4 regions of the Lysinibacillus sp. FSL M8-0216 genome follow, and region 1 is predicted to be linked to each of the others. Evidence: riboswitches for the same ligand, from Rfam matches in the RefSeq annotation. Region 1 holds a riboswitch; each other region holds the start of a gene.
The links. Region 1 has a riboswitch for thiamine pyrophosphate ahead of MKX57_RS12655 (ABC transporter substrate-binding protein). Riboswitches for the same ligand answer to the same signal wherever they lie in the genome.
Positions count from the first base shown of each region.

Region 2: it holds a riboswitch for thiamine pyrophosphate, as region 1 does, so the genes downstream of both, thiC (phosphomethylpyrimidine synthase ThiC) here and MKX57_RS12655 (ABC transporter substrate-binding protein) in region 1, are expected to answer to the same signal.
Region 3: it holds a riboswitch for thiamine pyrophosphate, as region 1 does, so the genes downstream of both, thiM (hydroxyethylthiazole kinase) here and MKX57_RS12655 (ABC transporter substrate-binding protein) in region 1, are expected to answer to the same signal.
Region 4: it holds a riboswitch for thiamine pyrophosphate, as region 1 does, so the genes downstream of both, thiW (energy coupling factor transporter S component ThiW) here and MKX57_RS12655 (ABC transporter substrate-binding protein) in region 1, are expected to answer to the same signal.

Region 1 is NZ_CP152007.1:2,588,970-2,593,935, reverse strand. Features, by position in the region: gene parC (DNA topoisomerase IV subunit A) at 1-2,148, shown strand, start outside; TPP riboswitch at 2,272-2,382, shown strand; gene MKX57_RS12655 (ABC transporter substrate-binding protein) at 2,538-3,533, shown strand; gene MKX57_RS12650 (thiamine-binding protein) at 3,535-3,828, shown strand; gene MKX57_RS12645 (ABC transporter permease) at 3,825-4,598, shown strand; gene MKX57_RS12640 (ABC transporter ATP-binding protein) at 4,573-4,966, shown strand, end outside.
Region 2 is NZ_CP152007.1:237,056-242,021, reverse strand. Features, by position in the region: gene MKX57_RS01130 (catalase) at 1-297, shown strand, start outside; gene thiC (phosphomethylpyrimidine synthase ThiC) at 508-2,286, opposite strand; TPP riboswitch at 2,432-2,546, opposite strand; gene MKX57_RS01120 (AEC family transporter) at 2,613-3,542, opposite strand; gene MKX57_RS01115 (methyl-accepting chemotaxis protein) at 3,871-4,966, opposite strand, start outside.
Region 3 is NZ_CP152007.1:3,662,049-3,667,014, reverse strand. Features, by position in the region: gene thiD (bifunctional hydroxymethylpyrimidine kinase/phosphomethylpyrimidine kinase) at 1-453, opposite strand, end outside; gene thiM (hydroxyethylthiazole kinase) at 441-1,208, opposite strand; TPP riboswitch at 1,295-1,393, opposite strand; gene MKX57_RS18120 (acyl--CoA ligase) at 1,581-3,164, shown strand; gene sppA (signal peptide peptidase SppA) at 3,349-4,362, shown strand; gene MKX57_RS18110 (RDD family protein) at 4,375-4,966, shown strand, end outside.
Region 4 is NZ_CP152007.1:876,425-881,390, reverse strand. Features, by position in the region: gene MKX57_RS04035 (tetracycline resistance MFS efflux pump) at 1-863, shown strand, start outside; TPP riboswitch at 915-1,022, shown strand; gene thiW (energy coupling factor transporter S component ThiW) at 1,117-1,620, shown strand; gene MKX57_RS04025 (VWA domain-containing protein) at 1,711-4,308, opposite strand; gene MKX57_RS04020 (BatA and WFA domain-containing protein) at 4,292-4,966, opposite strand, start outside.

The DNA.
Region 1 (4,966 bases):
CGTCATATGCTCATTGAAATGCATGGGAATAACGGTTCAGTTGATGGAGATCCTCCAGCTGCCATGCGTTATACTGAGGCAAGACTATCTGCGATTGCGGGTGAAATGTTACGAGATATCGGGAAGAAAACGGTTGAATTCGTACCAAACTTCGATGATCAGGATATGGAGCCAACTGTTTTACCAGCACGTTTCCCTAATTTACTAGTAAACGGCTCTACAGGGATATCTGCGGGTTATGCAACTGATATTCCACCTCATGCACTAGATGAAGTGCTAGATGCTGTATTGATGCGCTTAGACAAGCCTACTGCAACAGTGGATGAATTGATGACGGTACTCAAAGGTCCAGATTTCCCAACAGGCGGTATTATTCAAGGTGTGGACGGCATTAAAAAGGCATATGAAACAGGGCGTGGTAAAATTATTGTCCGTGCGCAGGCTGTGGTGGAACCTATTAAGGGTGGCAAAGAGCAAATCGTTGTTACCGAATTACCATACGACGTGAATAAAGCGAATCTTGTAAAAAAAATTGATGAGCAGCGTGTAGATAAACGCCTTGAAGGGATTGCTGAAATTCGTGATGAATCTGACCGTACAGGGTTACGTGTCGTAATCGAGCTGAAAAAGGATGTTCCTGGACAAGGGATTTTACAGTACTTATTTAAAACAACAGATTTACAAGTAGCTTACAATTTTAATATGATTGCGATTCATAATCGTCGCCCAACGATGATGACATTACCATTATTATTGGACGCCTATATTACTCACCAAAAAGAAGTGGTCACAAATCGTTCTATATATGATTTACAAAAGGCAAAGGATCGTTCCCATATCGTAGATGGCTTAATTAAAGCATTGTCTATTTTAGATGAAGTCATTGCGACAATTCGTTCTTCAAATGATAAGAAGGATGCCAAGCTCAATTTACAAGCAAAGTTCGATTTTACCGAGGTACAAGCAGAGGCGATTGTGAGCCTGCAATTATATCGTTTAACGAATACCGATATTACAGAGCTCCGCCAAGAACAGGATGATTTAAATAAATTGATTGCCAAGCTAGAAGGAATTTTACAAAGCGAGGCCAAGCTTGTACGTGTCATTAAACAGGAATTACTAGATATTAAAAAACGCTTCACAGAGCCGCGTCGCTCGAGAATTGAACAAGAAATTGAAGAAATTAAAATTACATTAGATGTCCTTGTTCCAAGCGAAGAGGTTGTGGTGACTGTCACGAAAGATGGCTATATTAAACGTACTTCTACACGATCCCATGCCGCTTCCAATGGTCAAGATTTTGCGATGAAGGATTCCGATTACTTATTGTATGAAGCAAACTTAAATACGCAGCATCATCTATTGTTATTTACAAATAGAGGGAATTATATTTATCAGCCAGTTCACGAATTGCCTGATATTCGTTGGAAGGACCTTGGTCAGCATATTTCTAGTATTGTGCCAACAAGTGAAGATGAATCAATTATTGCAGTCTATGGCTTTGAAACATTTGAACAACCAAATACGTATATTTTAACTGCTACGAAAGATGGACAAATTAAACGTTCACCGCTCGCAGATTATGCAGTGACGCGTTACTCGAAGCCGATTAAAACAATGAATGTTAAAGCGGGCGATGCAATGATTTATGCATCGTTTATGACGGATGATGTGGAATTGCTCTTAACAACTGATACGGCGTATGCTATTCGATTCCCTATTGAGGAATTACCAGTTACTGGTGTGAAAACAGGCGGCGTTAAAGGGATTACGTTAAAAGATGGAGAAGCTTTAGTAGGGGTCAATGTTTTACAGCCAGATGAAACACAATATGTCGTTATTGTGACACAACGAGGGGCTGTCAAGAAAATGAATGTCGCAGAGGTAGAAATAGCAGGTCGTGCCAAACGTGGTCTTAAAGTCCTGACAGAATTAAAAGCAAATCCTCACCGAATTGTCGCTGTGATTCAAGCGACAAACGATGAGCAGGTTGTGATTGAAACTGAAAAAGGCGTCCAAGAGTTTATTGATGTTCAAGCATTGACACGTGCTGATCGTCATTCTAATGGTTCATTTAAAGTGGATATTGCAACAGATGGAGCCATTTCCCATGTCTTAACGGCCAAAAAAGAACAAAAACCAAGCTAAAATCATGCCCAGTCTCTATATTGTAGAGCTGGGCTATTTGTTGGAGTGGAACAACTATCCAAAAATAGCATCTTGTCATTTTGGATCAACTATGGGTATAATAATCATCGAAAAGTTCATAGCGAAAGAATGTAGGGGGGCTAGTTATGGCTAGCTGAGATTGTGTCCGATAGACACTGACCCTTTGAACCTGATTTGGCTCGTACCAGCGTAGGGAACATCTATTCAAAAAAGCAAAAGTTTTGGAGATTGATTGCAATACGTCTGGGAGGAATCCTAGGCGTTTTTTTGTTTTTCAATCAATATCTTACCAACCGTATATTACGCTTTCTTCTGGTGACAACATTCATTCTTGAACGCTTTCATATTACAAACTGGGAGGACCTAGCATGAAAAAATGGTTATTTATTTTAATAGCGGCACTATTGACGTTAGTAGGCTGTAGCGACAAGGAGGACAAGCAAGCTGCTGATACAAAGAAAAAGGTGTCAGTGGTTCTCGATTGGACACCGAATACGAATCATACAGGATTGTATGTTGCGAAAAAGCTTGGTTATTTTGAAGAACAGGGCTTAGATGTTGATATTATTATGCCAGGAGAGGCAGGAGCCGATCAGCTCGTAGCTTCCGGTAAGGCAGAATTTGGCGTGAGCTATCAGGAGGGCATTACACAGGCTCGTGTTCAGGATGTGCCACTTGTCTCAATAGCAGCCATCATCCAGCATAATACATCTGGATTTGCTTCTGTAGAATCAAAGGGTATTACATCTCCAAAGGACTTTGAAGGAAAAACTTATGGTGGCTGGGGGGCGCCACTCGAACAAGCAGTATTACAATCATTAATGCAAAAAGAAAACGCTGATATTAATAAATTAGAGATTGTCAATGCAGGAGATTTAGATTTCTTCACAATGATGAAAAAAGACATCGACTTTGCTTGGATTTATTATGCTTGGACAGGAATTGAGGCAGAGCTTCGTGGGGAAAAGATTAATATGCTGTATTTAACGGACTACAGTGATCAGTTAGATTACTATACACCTGTTTTAGCAACTAATGAAAAAATGCTTCAAAACAATCCAGACATCGTCAAAGCTTTTGTTGCGGCTGCATCGAAGGGCTATGAATATGCAATCGAGCATCCGAATGAAGCTGCCGATATTTTACTAGAAGAAGCCCCAGACTTAGATAAGGAATTAGTGCATAAAAGCCAAGAGTGGTTGGCTGATAAGTATCAGGATGACGCTAAACAATGGGGTGAGCAAAAGCTTTCTGTATGGGAAAACTATGCTAAATGGATGTCGAGCAACAAAGTATTAGAGGGCGAATTTGATGCTAAACAAGCGTTTACGAATGAGTTCTTACCGAAAAAGGAGGCCAAATAACATGGCAAATTCATTAATCAGTGTCCAAATTATTCCGAAGACAGAGAAGTATGAGGATGTCATTCCTTATGTAGATGCGGCCATTGCAGTTATTAATGCATCTGGTGTGAAATATGAGGTTCATCCACTTGAAACAACGATGGAGGGTGAGCTTACAACTCTCCTTCAAATCATTGAAAAAATGAATATTAAGATGGTCGAGCTAGGAGCCATTAATGTCATTACACAAGTAAAAATTTTATATCAACCAAATGGAATTACAATGGCTACATTAACGGAGAAATATCAGTCATGAAACGGGCATTACAAAAGGGAAGGACGATAATTTTTATCGCCTTCCTCTTATTCATATGGGAGCTTGTTGTGCATATCGCTGATGTTCCTCCATGGCTCCTTCCAGCACCGAGCATAATTGTAGTAGAAGGCATTCAATCGTATCAGACGTTCCTGCCACATGCTCTGGCTACTGTGCAATTAGCTTTACTAGGACTTGCTATTGGAGTTGGCTGTGGTCTAACAGTGGCAATTGTTTTGCATCGTTTTCCTTTCATTCGGTCGTTATTTTATCCGATTCTCATTATGTCGCAAAACATACCTATTCTTGTGTTAGCACCGCTGCTTATTATTTGGTTTGGCTTTGGCTTATTACCAAAGCTCATCATTATTTGTCTAGTGTGCTTTTTCCCTATTGTCATAGCGACAATGGACGGTTTTCGTCAAACAGCACCCGAGTTAAAGCATTACTTTGAAATGATTGGTGCAACGAAGGCCCAAACGTTTTGGAAACTAGAATGGCCACATGCCTACCCAGCTATTTTCTCAGGTGTAAAAATTGCTGCAACTTATAGCGTAATGGGGGCAGTCATTGCGGAGTGGCTTGGTGCGAAAAAGGGAATTGGTGTATACATGACCTTAGCACAATCCTCCTTCCGTACAGATCGAGTGTTTGTCGCAATTTTTGCGATTGTCTTGTTAAGCTTATTGTTATTTAGTAGTATTCGTTTGCTTGAAAAATTAATGGTAAAGGGGAGAAGTTATCATGCTCAGCATTCAAAACATCGCTAAGTCCTTTAACAGTCTACATGTTCTTGATAATATTTCCTTTGATGTCAAGAATGGTGAGTTTGTGGCCATTGTAGGTCCATCCGGCAGTGGTAAAAGTACCCTTTTTCAATTAATTGGTGGGGTCTCTTCGGTTGATCAAGGGGTGATTTTATTAAATGGAGAGGATATCCTGCAAAAAAGAGGAACAATTGGCTATATGCCACAGCAGCCTTGTCTACTGCCTTGGCGTACTATTTTAGAGAATGTAACTATAGTTGAGGAACTGCAGCAAAAGCCTAATGTTGAACGTGCAAAGGGGTGGCTAGAAAAGGTAGGACTTGCTTCCTTTAGCCATGCTTATCCAAACCAGCTATCTGGAGGGATGCAAC
Region 2 (4,966 bases), 2.4 Mb from region 1:
CCTGAGTTACACATCGATGGTCATGCAGGAATTCATGATTTCCGTGAAGACGATAGTAATTACTTCGAGCAACCAGGTAAACTTTTCCGCCTAATGACTGCGAAAGAACAACAACGTCTATTTGAAAATACGGCTAATGATATGGCTTCTGTTGAGGAATTCATCAAACGCCGTCACATTCTTCACTGCTATTTAGCTGATCCAGCATATGGTGAAGGTGTTGCAAAAGCAATGGGTCTTTCATTAGAAGGTATGGATCTTACAAATCCATACGTAAAACAACCAACAAACGTTTAATATTCCACTTATTATTGATATCCAAATCCAACTTTTACTCCATGTGAATGTATAATTCACGTGGAGCTTTTTTGTATTCGTCTAGGTTCAAGCGTTCACTTCTATTTGCAAATGCATATATTACTTTTATTCATCTCCCCTATTAAGTTGTGAAACCAACATAAAAAAAAGGCTTGTGTCTAGTAAATAAACACAAGCCTCGCACTATTATTATTGATAGATTTGACTACCTGCCTTTTTAAACTCCGCTGACTTTTCCCTCATACCTTCATGGATGGCTTCTGTTGTATTTAAATCCTTTTCTTTAGCATAATTACGAATATCCTGGGAAATTCTCATGCTACAAAATTTAGGCCCGCACATTGAACAAAAATGAGCCGTTTTGGCTCCTTCTGCTGGCAATGTTTCATCATGATATTCTACTGCACGCTCTGGATCAAGAGAAAGGTTAAATTGATCGCGCCAGCGGAACTCAAAACGCGCTTTTGACAGTGCATCATCCCGTTGCTGTGCACCTGGGTGACCCTTTGCTAAATCTGCAGCATGTGCAGCAATTTTATAAGTAATAACCCCTACTCGAACATCCTCCCTATTAGGTAAACCTAAATGTTCCTTCGGTGTCACGTAGCAGAGCATAGCAGTTCCAAACCAACCAATCATCGCCGCTCCAATAGCAGATGTAATATGGTCATAACCTGGCGCAATATCTGTTGTCAATGGACCTAATGTATAGAAGGGAGCTTCCTTACAAACCTCTAATTGCTTGTCCATATTTTCTTTAATCAAATGCATTGGAACATGACCTGGCCCTTCCACCATTACTTGAACATCATGCTTCCATGCGATTTGCGTTAATTCGCCTAATGTTTCCAGCTCCGCGAATTGTGCTTCATCGTTAGCATCCGCAATTGACCCTGGGCGTAAGCCATCTCCTAATGAGAAGGCTACATCATAAGCTTTCATAATTTCGCATATTTCCTCAAAATGAGTATAGAGGAAGTTCTCTTGATGATGGTATAAGCACCACTGCGCCATAATGGACCCACCCCGAGACACAATACCCGTTACACGGTTTGCGGTAAGAGGGACATAACGTAAAAGGACACCTGCATGAATAGTGAAATAATCTACCCCTTGCTCCGCTTGTTCAATAAGCGTATCACGGTACACCTCCCACGTTAAATCCTCAGCCACACCATTCACTTTTTCTAATGCCTGATAAATTGGTACTGTCCCAACGGGTACTGCAGCATTTCGAATAATCCATTCTCTCGTTGTATGAATATGCTTGCCAGTTGATAGATCCATAATATTATCAGCGCCCCAGCGTGTAGCCCATGTCATTTTTTCGACCTCCTCTGCAATCGAGGATGATACGGCTGAATTTCCAATGTTCGCATTAATTTTCACATGGAAATTACGACCGATAATCATTGGCTCTGCCTCTGGATGATTAATATTGGAAGGCATAATAGCTCGGCCTGCTGCAATCTCTGAACGTACGAAATCTGGGTCCATATTTTCGCGTATCGCTACAAATTCCATCTCAGGTGTAATAATTCCCTTTCTAGCATAATGAAGCTGTGTGACATTTCTACCCTTCTTTGCACGTAAAGGCTTTCTCACCAATTCCGGAAAGACATTTTCATGGATACGTGGATCATCAGCACGACGAAAACCATTATCCTCAGGTTTAATCGTACGTCCTCCGTATTCCTCAACATCCCCTCGCTCTTGTATCCAAGGACTTCTTAAAGCAGGTAAGCCTTTTGTAATATCCACACGAAAGGAAGGATCTGTATATGGTCCACTCGTATCATACACTCGAATCGGGGCATTTTCTTCATCTCCAAAGCTACCAGTCGTCGGACTTAATGCAATTTCACGCATTGGTACTAATATATCTGGACGAGATCCTTCCACATAAACCTTTTTACTTCCTTCAAAGTTAGACATAATCGTAATGTTCTTTTCACTAATTGCTGACATGAGCTACTTCTCTCCCTTAAATATATTTTAGGCAAGGACCGAATCTAGCTCACCCAACAATCAAATAAAATAAATAAAGGCCGAATCCAAAATAATAATTGGATCCGGCCATGAATGTAAAGGGTCTATTGATTGCACGTAATAGGCAATAGCTTCTTAACTTTCCCACGCTGGTATGAGCCAGATCAGGTCCAAAGGGTCAAGAAACCTCTATGCGTTTCCCTCTCAGCCTGACTCATCAGACCCCCCTAGTTAATACTATTCAGTTTGATGCTAGTGTAGCAGATATTGCTAAGAGATGGAAGTTATCATTTAAATATTTTCTATTAGGTAAACAATACATCCGCAATATAAATCACAATCGTGACCGTTATACAACTCACAATGGTTGAGAATAAAACGGTTTGTGCAGCTGTTGCCGACTCTACATCATACTCTAATGCTAGACTTGAACTGTTGCGGGATGTGGGAAAAGCACTTGCTATAAATAATGATTGTGCCACAACCCCATCTAAACCCAGCGCATAGATAATGACTAAAGCCACGGCTGGTCCGATAAATAATCGCGTGAAGCAGCTGACGAATACTGTTTTATTAAACATCGTTTTGATCTCCATCTGAGACAATTGGGCGCCTAGCGTGATTAATGCAACGGCAATAAAACCATCTGCTACATGGTCTATTGGTATTTTAATAAACTGCGGAATGCCAATATCAAAATAATTCATGGCCACACCGATTATTAAAGCGTGAATAATAGGCATTTTTATAAAGTCCTTAAAAATCGTCATGCCCGATTTAGTAGAGGAAATTAAATTATATAAACCATACGTATACGTTGTCATGTTTTGAAAGATAACGAGTATAACCTGGATGGCTACACCAATAGGTTGAGTGGCAAAAATCATTTGAGCTACCGGAATCCCATAGTTCCCAGAGTTAATGAGTACTACACTATTTTTAAAAACAGCCGCCTCAGTTTTGGCGAGGCCAAGCCCTTTCGCTAAAAAGTGACTAAGCAGCATTTGACTACCGATAAAAAGTACAACAAACAATCCGACTTCTCCTAGAACAGACAGCTTTATATTCGTCTCATATAAATTAATAAATACAGCGGCTGGCATAAAACAATATGTAATAAGCTGTGATAATGCTTTTAAATTAAAGCGAAATTTCTTTTGTAGAATAGCACCTAGTACAAGTAATACTAAAATAGGTGCGACAATTTGAAAGAAAATCATTCCAAGATACACCATATTGATGTCCCCCCTCCCTTTTAATAGTAGTGTCGATCATGCACTTGGTCAATGACACTTACTTTCATAATTAAAACCGTTGATTTCCACTACGGACGGGGCGCGCCTTGTTCCTATGGTTGAAAAGATTCAAAAAATCAAATCAATGAACGAGAACAATGTACACAATGTAAGAATTACCAAAACTCATTCATTTAGGGCCATGTATGATTAGGCAGCAAAGAATTATTTTTCATGAAGTAAAAATGAAAAAGGAATCGAGCATGAACTTCTCGATTCCTTTTATCAACAGTCTGAGCTACCTTTAGATTTTAGGTAGCCTTTTTCTTTACGCAAGCTTAAATAGATTAACTACCTCTTGCAGTTCATTAGAGATATCATTCATATTTTGCATAGACTCTGCCACTTTTTGCAATTCTGCTTGTTGGTCCATTGCAGAGGCACTTACTTGCTCAGCAGAGGCCGCTGTTTCCTCTGATATAGCCGATATACTTTGAATGGACATAATCGCTTGATTTTTATGCTCTAACATAGTAGACAACTGTGTCATTAGTTCACTAATAGAAGTTGCAATTGCACGTGACAAATCACTATTATCTTTAAAGGCCAATTGCGTGCTTTGTACGGACTCATTTTGAGATTGCATTAAGTCTGCATTTGATGCAATGACTGCAACTGTTTGCTGAGAATTTTCTAAAATACTTTCTACCGTGCTTTTAATAATTTCTGTTTCAGTTTTTGATTGCTCTGCCAACTTTCTTACTTCTTCCGCCACGACAGCAAAACCTTTTCCATGCTCACCAGCTCGTGCAGCCTCAATACTTGCATTTAAAGCTAATAGATTAGTTTGCTCCGTAATGCTTTGAATGGAGGCAATAATTTGATTAATATTGGCAATATTAGAAGCTAGCGATTCCATTTGCTGCTGAATACGGCTGTTCATCTCATTCGTCTCTATATTATGTTCATGTAAACTTAGAACCTCTTGCATGCCTTTTTCTGTTGTCACATTTGTCTTGTTGGATAAATCGTCCATTTCATTCGAAAGCGCAGTAATAGCGTCTATTTGATCCGATAAATCCATCATACGATAGTTCGTTTCTTCAGTATCCTCTGATTGCTTCGATGCACCCTGTGCAATTTCATTAATGGCTACTGATACCTCTTGACTAGAGGACACGATTTCATTAAACGCCTCATGTACCTGGTTAGAAGATTGGTTCAATAGAGTCGTGGAGTTTAACACCGCTTTAATAGCACTATTAGTTTTATCCAACATATTATTATAGGCCAATGCGACTGCCCCAATTTCATCTAGTTTAATATATTTATCCTCTACCTTTTGTGTTAAATCACCTGCTGCTGCTGTTTCAATTGAAGCACGTAAAAACTTGAGCGGCTTTAACTGTTTGTAAATAAATAGT
Region 3 (4,966 bases), 1.1 Mb from region 1:
GAAATGATTTATTTTTCTTCCCGTAAGTGCCTCTGCTTCTGGTATATTTGGTGTCACAATTGTAGCAAGAGGAAGTAAAGACATGCGCATGGCCTCGATAGCCTCTTGCTGCAGTAAGCTTTCTCCACCTTTTGCAATCATAACGGGATCAACAATTAGTGGGATTTTTAAATCGTCAATAATGTGTGCAATACCTTGAATAATTTCCGAGGAATAAAGCATCCCTGTTTTAATCGCAGCAATCGAAAAATCTTCAAGTAATGCATGAAATTGTTTTTCAACAAAGTCAACGTCAATTGGGAAAACCCCTGTTACACCAATTGTGTTTTGAGCAGTTAATGCTGTAATAACGGAGGTGCCAAAAACCCCTAATTCCTGAAATGTTTTTAAATCAGCCTGAATGCCAGCGCCACCGCCACTATCCGAGCCTGCAATTGTCGTTACAATATGCATGATGCCTCACCCTCCTTTGAAAGACGATGTAAGGCATTAAGCAAAGCAATTTGAATATCCCCGATATCCTCTGTAAATGCGGATGCTAACTCAGCTGCTTTTTTATAGTATGTCAGTGTTTCCGCTAATTGGCTATACGGATCATCTCCTGAAGAGAAGGCTGCTCCACATATAGCGCTAAGTAAACAGCCTGTACCCGTTACTTCAGTCATTTGTGAATTTCCACCTGTAATCCATTGGCTCTGCACACCGTCTGTCATAAAATCATGTTTGCCTGTAACAATGACTATACAGTTGTAGCGTTGAGCCAATAGTGTAGCCTCAGTCTCTATGGCAATAAATCCCTCACCACTATCAACACCTTTTTGTTGCCATTCTACATTGGCTAATGCCGCAAGCTCACCCTTGTTACAGCGTATGACTGCAAATTGTATAGCTGAAAGTAATAGGTGTACGGTTTCCTTGCGATAAACTGTGGCACCTGCGCCAACCGGATCTAATATAACAGGAATGGCAAGGGTATTTGCTTTTTTTCCTGCTAACAGCATTGATTCTTTTGTTCGGTCATTTAGTGTACCAATATTGATTAAAAGAGCGTCTGCAATGGCGACCATTTCCTCCACCTCATGGCTATCATCAGCCATGACAGGAGAGGCACCTAATGCCAATAGACCATTGGCTTGGAAATTAGCCACGACATAATTAGTTATACAGTGAATAAGCGGTTGTTGTTGACGAATTGTTTGAAAAATCATTTTAGTCCTCCTTTATTGGTGGACGTAAGCATGCAAAAAAGGCCCTTTTTACGTAAAAATGCACGAAAAAGAGCCTTTCATCTGAAAAAACGATGTTCATTGCTCCCTACGTCAGTATTAACTAACAGGTTCAAAGGGTCAGGTTTTACCTTCTCAACTCTTTATGAGTCCCCCTGCAATCTTGCTTATAGTTGACCAAAATGTACCATACTTTTCATATGTATTCAATAGCAAGTTTTCCTATCGACAAAACGTGACTGATGCCATATAGCTAAGCATGATAGTTGTCATGACTTTACTTAAATCAAGTGTAAACCATTGAAAATACTAGAAAAGGAGTATAATGTGTCTTAACAAAAGGGGGCATTTGCCATGAATAGACAAGAATTAGTAGCACCAGAATGGTATAACATAACAGATGAATTTGAAAAATATGCAAAGGATTCAACTAAAAATGCATTGATTATTTATCATGAGCATTCTGATGTACAATTTATCACCTACGCACATTTACTTGAAAGAGCGAATCAGGCGGCACATGTCTTTACAAAAAGTGGATTAACTAAAGGTGATGTCATTTTAGTGATGGTACCACGCTCAGTAGAAGCATACATTGTCTATATTGCTGCATTAAAAGCGGGTTTAATAATCATTCCAAGCTCTGAAATGCTAAGAACAAAAGATATTGAGTATCGTATTCATCATGCTGATGCTAAAGCTGTTGTAGCCTTTGAGCCTTATATTGAGCAATTTGATCAAGTAGGGAATTTACAAAATATACAGCAATTTGTTATCGGTAATGCACATGAACCATGGCAGCCGTTAGTAGACAAAATGCGAAAGCAACCAACAACTTACATAAGTTCTACACCAACAAAAAGTACAGACCATGCCTTTTTAGCTTACACAAGTGGCACAACAGGTAACCCGAAAGCTGCTGTGCATACTCATAGCTGGGGCTATGCACATTTACGGACAACAGCCCCACACTGGCTAGGAGTACAAGAAAATGATATTGTATGGGCAACTTCAGCACCAGGATGGCAAAAATGGATTTGGAGTCCGTTTCTCGCGATTTTAGGCAGCGGTGCCACTGCATTTGTTTATAAAGGAAAGTTTGATGCAGCAACATATTTAGCATTGCTTGAAAAATTTAAGATGAATGTCTTATGTTGCACACCGACAGAATATCGTTTTATGGCAGCACTTGAAAATTTACAGGAGTATGACATCAGTTCAATTCGACAAGCTGTTTCAGCAGGTGAGCCATTGAACAGTGATGTCATTAAAAAATTCTCAGACACTTTCCATCTACAAGTGCGAGATGGTTATGGTCAGACTGAGAATACACTTCTTGTAGGGACTATGGTTGGTATGGACGCAAGAGTTGGTTCGATGGGTAAACCTACGCCAGGCAATACGGTTGACATTATAGACGATTTTGGCGAGCCAGTTGCTATAGGAGAAGTAGGTGATATTGCTGTTCATCGAGAAACACCTGCACTTTTTAAAAAATATTTAAATGATCCTGAACGTACTAATTTACAATTCCGTGGTGATTGGTATATAACAGGGGATCGAGCTTATAAAGATGCGGACGGCTATTTTTGGTTTGAAGGCCGCGGAGATGATGTTATTATTTCCTCAGGTTACACAATTGGACCTTTTGAAGTAGAGGATGCGCTGATGAAGCATCCGACTGTGAAAGAGGTTGCTGTCATTGCAAGTCCCGATAAAGTTCGCGGGAACATCGTTAAAGCATTCATTATCCTTCATAATGGTGTTAATTGTAATCAAGAGCTTATTCAATGCCTTCAAAATCATGTCAAATCATTAACGGCACCTTATAAATACCCACGTGCTATTGAATTTGTTACTGAGTTACCCAAAACTGCATCTGGTAAAATTAGACGTGTTGAATTAAGACAACAAGAATTAAAACATCTTGTACAATAATCATTTCCTAGGAAATAATGTCGAAAATCAAAGTTCATGCAAAGAAATGAACTTTGATTTTTTTTTTATTTTTAGGTAAGGTATTATGAGGAAATAAATAGAATAAAACTTTTTGCATATTATTGCAAAAAAATGAAACAAATGAGCAAGTCATACGTATTACGAGTTAAGGAGGCGGAAAGACATGAATGTTAAAAGGTGGGTTGCATTAATAGTGGCTGGTGTTCTTTTACTGTTTTCATTAGGGATTAATACCATTTTTGCACTATTTAAAGCAGATTTCCTAGGTAATTTTGACAGTTTAATGGCAGGAAATAACCTAGATGTATATGAAAATGTAATTGAAGGAGATAATTATGATAAAAGGATTGCCTATTTAAAGGTAGATGGAACAATCCAAGATATTGGATCAAGTTCACTATGGCAACCTGTTGCATATGATCATCAATTTTTCTTAGATCAATTGGATAATATTTTGTACGATGATACGATTCAAGGAATTGTTTTAAGTGTTAACTCTCCGGGTGGAGGGGTAAAAGAATCTGCTGAAATTTATAAAAAGCTATTAAAAATTAAAGAAGAACGACAAATTCCAATTTATGTATCGATGGATTCGATGGCAGCATCTGGTGGCTATTATATTTCAGCTCCAGCAGATAAAATATTTGCCCATCGGGATACAATTACAGGCTCGATTGGTGTAATCATGCAATCTATTAATTATCAAGCATTGGCTGAAAAAGTAGGTGTCAAATTCGAAACGTTTAAATCTGGCGAGCATAAGGATATGCTAAGTCCAATGCGTGATGTGACACCAGAGGAACGAGCGATGATGCAGGATATGATTAATGAAACATACGAAGAATTTGTAGATATCGTTGAACAAGGACGTAATATGTCAGAAGCTGATGTGAAGAAAGTGGCGGATGGACGTATCCTTGGCGGTACAAAAGCACTTGAAGCCGGTTTAGTTGATGAAATTGGCGACGAAGAAGCTGCCATTGCAGCCTTACGCGCAGATTTTGGACTAGAAGATGCTGCATTATTTGAATATGCCTATGATATGGGCGGATGGCAATCTTATGTTGGAATGAAAATTGGCTCTATGTTCGGTCCTTCTGCAGAGGAAAAAATGCTAATGAAAATTATGACGGATTACAATGCACCGAAAATGATGTATTTATACGGTGAATATTAAGGAGGGAGTTCAATGACAAACAATGAAGTTGTTATGCAAGGTTCACCCTCAATGGAAAATGGCTTTTTTAACAATGGCACGGAAGATTCAACAAGTCAAAAAAACTACACATTAAAAACGGCAGGCTTTTGGATCAGATTGTGGGCATTTTTATTGGATGGATTTATTGTATCTGCTGTAGTTGGCATACTCATTAACCCTATCTTTTATTTAATGGACTGGTCCTTATCAGAATCAGTTTGGTATGCTCCAATCTCCATTATATCGGCGATTCTTTATTACAGTTATTTTGTCCTTATGACGAAATTCTTTGGTCAAACGCTAGGGAAGATGGTATTTGGGTTACGTGTAATTTCATTAAAGCATGATAACCTTACTTGGTCAGATGTGTTATTCCGTGAATGGATTGGGCGTATTATTAATAATATTGTGATGCCTCTCTATATTTTGGTAGTTATTTTGCCAGACAATCAAGGGTTGCATGACTATTTTGCCGATACAACAGTGGTGCATGAGAAAGTCTATATTGAAAAGAACTTGGCGCCACTTGCTATAGAGAAAAAGGAAGAGCTTATAGTGTCTATTGAACAAGAGGGAAAACCTG
Region 4 (4,966 bases), 1.7 Mb from region 1:
CATTTGTTGCACCTCCTATTATGGCTTTTGTAGCAGACGTGACAACTTATGAAGAACGCGGAAAAGGAATGAGTATGTTAGGAGCTGCAATGTCGTTCGGCTTTATGATTGGCCCTGGAATTGGTGGTTTCCTCGCAAAGGTTAGCTTACATTTTCCATTTTTCATGGCGGGAGCTGCCGCCATTTTAGCGTCTATTTTATCGTACTTTTTATTACCATCTACAAAGCCAAATACTGCGCAAAATAGACAAAAGCAAGATAATCTGGTGAAACAGATGGCTCGCTCTGTACATATGCCTTATTTTGTTATGTTAATTATTATGATGGTATTCTCATTTGGGATTGCTAACTTCCAAACAACCTTATCACTATTTGTGACAGAAAAATTTAATTACTCACCTGGCGATATTGCTACCATTCTAGTGGTTGGTGGAGCATTTGGGGTAATTGTACAGATGTTTATCATAACGCCACTCTTTAAACGCTTTGGTGAAATGAAAGTAGTTTTGGTCAATTTATTTATTGCCTCCATTGCTATTTTCTTAATATTATTTGTTTCAGGTTTTGCACTAATATTAGTTGTAGCAACCATCTTCTCTACGGCAACAACATTAATTCGTCCAGCTGTTAATACACTCATCTCAAAACTTGCTGAAACAGAGCAAGGGTTTGCAGCCGGCTTGAACAATGCCTATATGAGTCTTGGAAATATGATTGGACCCGCTTTAGCTGGTTTCTTATTTGACTGGAATATGAATAGTCCTTATATTTTTGGTGCCATTATCTTATTAGCCTGCTTCTTCCTTGCCCTGATTTGGACATTGAAAAAGGCACCACAGCTTATGCATCCAGATTCACACTAATCATCAAAGCTTATTGACTATTGATTGAAGTATGTTACACTTCTAAAAAATACTTACCACTAGGGGAGTCTTTTAAAGGCTGAGACGTATATGGTTATATACGGACCCTTCGAACCTGATCTAGTTCATGCTAGCGGAGGGAAGTGGCGCTTCTTGCTATTTTCAGTGTATAAGCAAGGCCGCTTCCTGTCGTTTGAAGGAAGCGGCTTTTTTCATTTTCCTAGTGGCTAAAACGAAAAGGAGCGCACCTATCATGTCTATTCGAAAATTAACAATTATGGCTTTATTAGTAGCGATTGCCGTTGCAGGCTCTACGTTCATCTCCATTCCAACTGGGATTGCTCGTGCCTACCCTGTGCAGCACGCTATTAACGTAATAGGAGCCATTATACTTGGACCCGTACCTACAGTTGTAGTTGCCTTTGTTACGGCTATCATTCGTATCCTTACAGGAACAGGCTCACTGTTAGCCATTCCTGGTAGTATTATTGGAGCATTATGCGCAGGTCTTGCCTATAAATATAGCAGTAAAATGTGGCTAGCTGGTATGGGTGAAGTGATCGGCACTGGTCTTCTCGCATCGCTTGTAGCAGTGCCCTATGCAAAGTTACTTATGGGGACATCCGTAGCGGCCTTATTTTTCATGCCTGCCTTTTTAATATCAAGTTCAATTGGAGCAATCTTAGGTATTGTAGTAGCTAGCAGTTTGCGTAAAACCGTGCTAGTAAAATATTTTAATTCCCGCTCTTTTTATTAAATAACGTTGTTGATATAACTTAGAGGATTTGTCTCCATGCATATACAAAAAGCAGTGCGAAATAATTCGCACTGCTTTCATCTAACTAAATTATTGGCGTTTTTTCATACCCTTTAATAATTGTGCCACGTTCGTGTTTTCTGCCTGTACGGGGTGATTCTCTACAATTTGCTCCTTTTTCTTCGGCTTCGTTAGGAAATTCCAGCCAAAGCGTCTTATTGTAATATCAATAAAGAATAAGAGCATACCTGCAAGGAGAAGCCATGTCGCAATGTTTTGACGATCCGCCCCTTGCTTTGTAAAGTCACGGAACACTTCTTGTGGTTCTTTTAAAATAGCACCACCAGTTTGTTCGGTTAATTCTTCTATTAATTTATCATTAGCAGGAAGAAGTTCATACTCAGCACTATAGGGAACACTTAATCCAGCCTGATAAATCGTTTCCTTTTCATCAGCGATACGGAAGAAGATTAATCCCGGGTCAGCTTGTACTACAGCACGCACCTGAGAGGCTGATATAGTTTCAAGCTGTGTGTCTAACTCTTCACCAGCTTCATTAACCGCAACAATATCTAAAAAGGCTGCTTCATTTGTAGGATCTGTAATCATAAAGGACCCATCTGATTCTATTCTTACATCATAGGCAACATCATTATAACTTGGGAGCATTTGTGAAATAAGCGTTTGCCAAAATGTGCCCCAGTTTTGCCATCTTGCCCAGTCGCCCGACCACTTTCCTGTTGAATCAGAAGTGAATGCGAATGTTTTGCCAAGACCGTATTGCCATTGTGCTAACACCGGATCTTCTTTTTCGCTTTCAGCCACGACGGTAGCACCCTGCTTTGCGGTTGTTCCGATATAAGCATTCATTTGTGGAACGCCATTGGCAAATAGCGTATTCCATCCCCCTGCATGATAGAGTATTGGATAAAATGGGTTATCCTCAATGTACGTACGGGAAATCATAGCTGTTTCACGAGATAAAATGGAAGGAATAGTTTGCTCATCGATAACATTGTAGAAACGTCCGCTTCCCATCTCACTCAGAGCTTCCAATAAGTTAGCATCCGCATCTTGACCAATAGCCACTGTTGATAAAGTTATTCCAGTATCTTTTCCTTGTTCAATTAAATCTTCATAATTTCCTGGCTGTGATTGTCCATCCGTTAAAAGAATAATATGCTTACGTTGCAGTTTTATATCTGCTAGGTTTTCATATGCTTTTGCAAGTGAACCATAGATTTCTGTCCCGCCTCCTGGTGTAACAGATAAAATGGTATCCACTGCCTCTTCTTTATTGTTCAGAGGACCAGTCTCTATAATTTCCCATGGTCGATCATCAAATGCTATAAATCCTAATGTATCTTCATCACGTAGCATTTCAACTGAACGTGCTGCTGCTTCCTTTGCAAGCTCTAGCTTGGATCCTGACATACTACCAGAGCGATCTAGTACAATGACAAGTCCTAATGAAGGTAATTGTTCTTTCCCCTTAATTTCCATTTCAACAGGTAATAATGTTTCAATTGGCGTTTTAAAATAACCACCTAAACCAAAGCTATTTTCTCCACCAACCATTGCAAAACCAACACCAAAGTTTTTGACTGCTTGCTCTATCACACTCATTTTCGCCTCACCGACTAAATGTCCTGGTACATTATCGAAAATAATGGCATTATATTGCAAATAACTAGAGAGTTCATTTGGTAAGCTTTCAGGTGATTTTATATCATAGGCTATTGATTGCTGACCAAGTGCCGCCGCTATTGGTGAAGCTGTTTCATAGCCATTCACAATGAGTAAATGTGGTTCGCTTTGTACCATTGTGACACTTGTTAATTTATTGTTTTCAAATATTGCGTCTTGTCCTACTTGAACAACGGCTTCATATTTCACCAGCCCTTCACCAGTCGCTGCATGTTTATAGGTAAACATATTCGTTCCTTCGGCTAGCTCGACTGCCTCACGATGAATCAGTTCATCATTTTCATATAATAATAGCTCGCCTTGTCCAGCTGTTGTTGCATGCACTTCTGTTACCAGTTGTTGTTGCTCACCCACATAGGCAACTTGTGGGGACACAAAGCTTATTAATGAAACATCATTCACAACAGGCTGACTAAAGGGCACAACATCCACACTAATATTGGAGCCTTTAAACTTCGTGGCGAAATCTAAAGCATTGCCCTTTGTCTCATTGCCGTCCGTTAAGAGCACAAAGCGTGTTGCTTTTTTCGGATCTATAATACCTGTGGCAAGTTGCAGGCTTTGTTCTATATTCGTTTGATCAGTAGCCTTTATTTCCGTAAACTTTGGTACTTCCTTTAATGTTTTAGTCATAATGGCTTCTGTTTGTAATGTTGATGAGAATGAATACAGCCCTGCAAGCTGTTCGTCTTTTTTCGATTGTAAACTATCCTGTATAAACTGTACCATCTCATCTTCAGTCCCATTCATGGAAGCTGAGCGGTCAATTAGATACACGATTTGTTCTTCTTTTATAGGTAATAAAAGATACGGCCCTGCCAATGCGAAAACTAAACAGCCTACCGCTAGCATGCGAATCATAAGTACGATAGCATGACTCTTTTTTAGTCGCTGTCGTTCTCGCCAATAGGTCCAACCAAAATAGATGAGTAATGGAAGTAATAGCAACAATATTAATGGCATATCAATTCGTAAATCCACGACGTCGTTGCACCTCCCACTCTGAAACAAGTAAAACTAAAATAATAAGAATTAGCCAAGGGACAAAAGAAGCCTTCGAAATCTCAGCCTTTCCGTTATCAGAAATATCCCCTAATGTATAGCTTGTTCCTTGTTCAATAACACGTTCTTGCGCCTGCAATTGTACAATAAAATGTTTTTCTTCATTATTAGAACGCACAAAATAGATGCCAGGTTTTGTTGGCGCAGTTAGCATACCATCCGTAACCAATGATAGAAATTCATCTTCTTGTGAATATACACTCCAGTCTTCATGCGCTAAAGCTACTACTCTTTGTTCATTTGGTGTGAAAATACCGAGTGAACCAATGGATTCTGATAACTGCTGTTCAGTACTCCATAAGAATAACGGGAATGATGGGTGTAGTGGCCAATCCGTATCTGCAATATCTGCTAAGACGACGATATCCCCTTTAGGAGAGCGCTGTATAAACGGCTGTTCTCCAACAGTAGCGATAGTTTCATAATTTACAAATCCAGGATACAAGGCGCTAACATAAACATCCTTGAGCTCGCTAAAAGCAAATAAAGCATCACTTTTAGTACTTACTATGCCACTTACCTCTACCTTTTCGGCATCATCACGGCCAAATAACACAAGAGGTTTGTCCATCTTTTC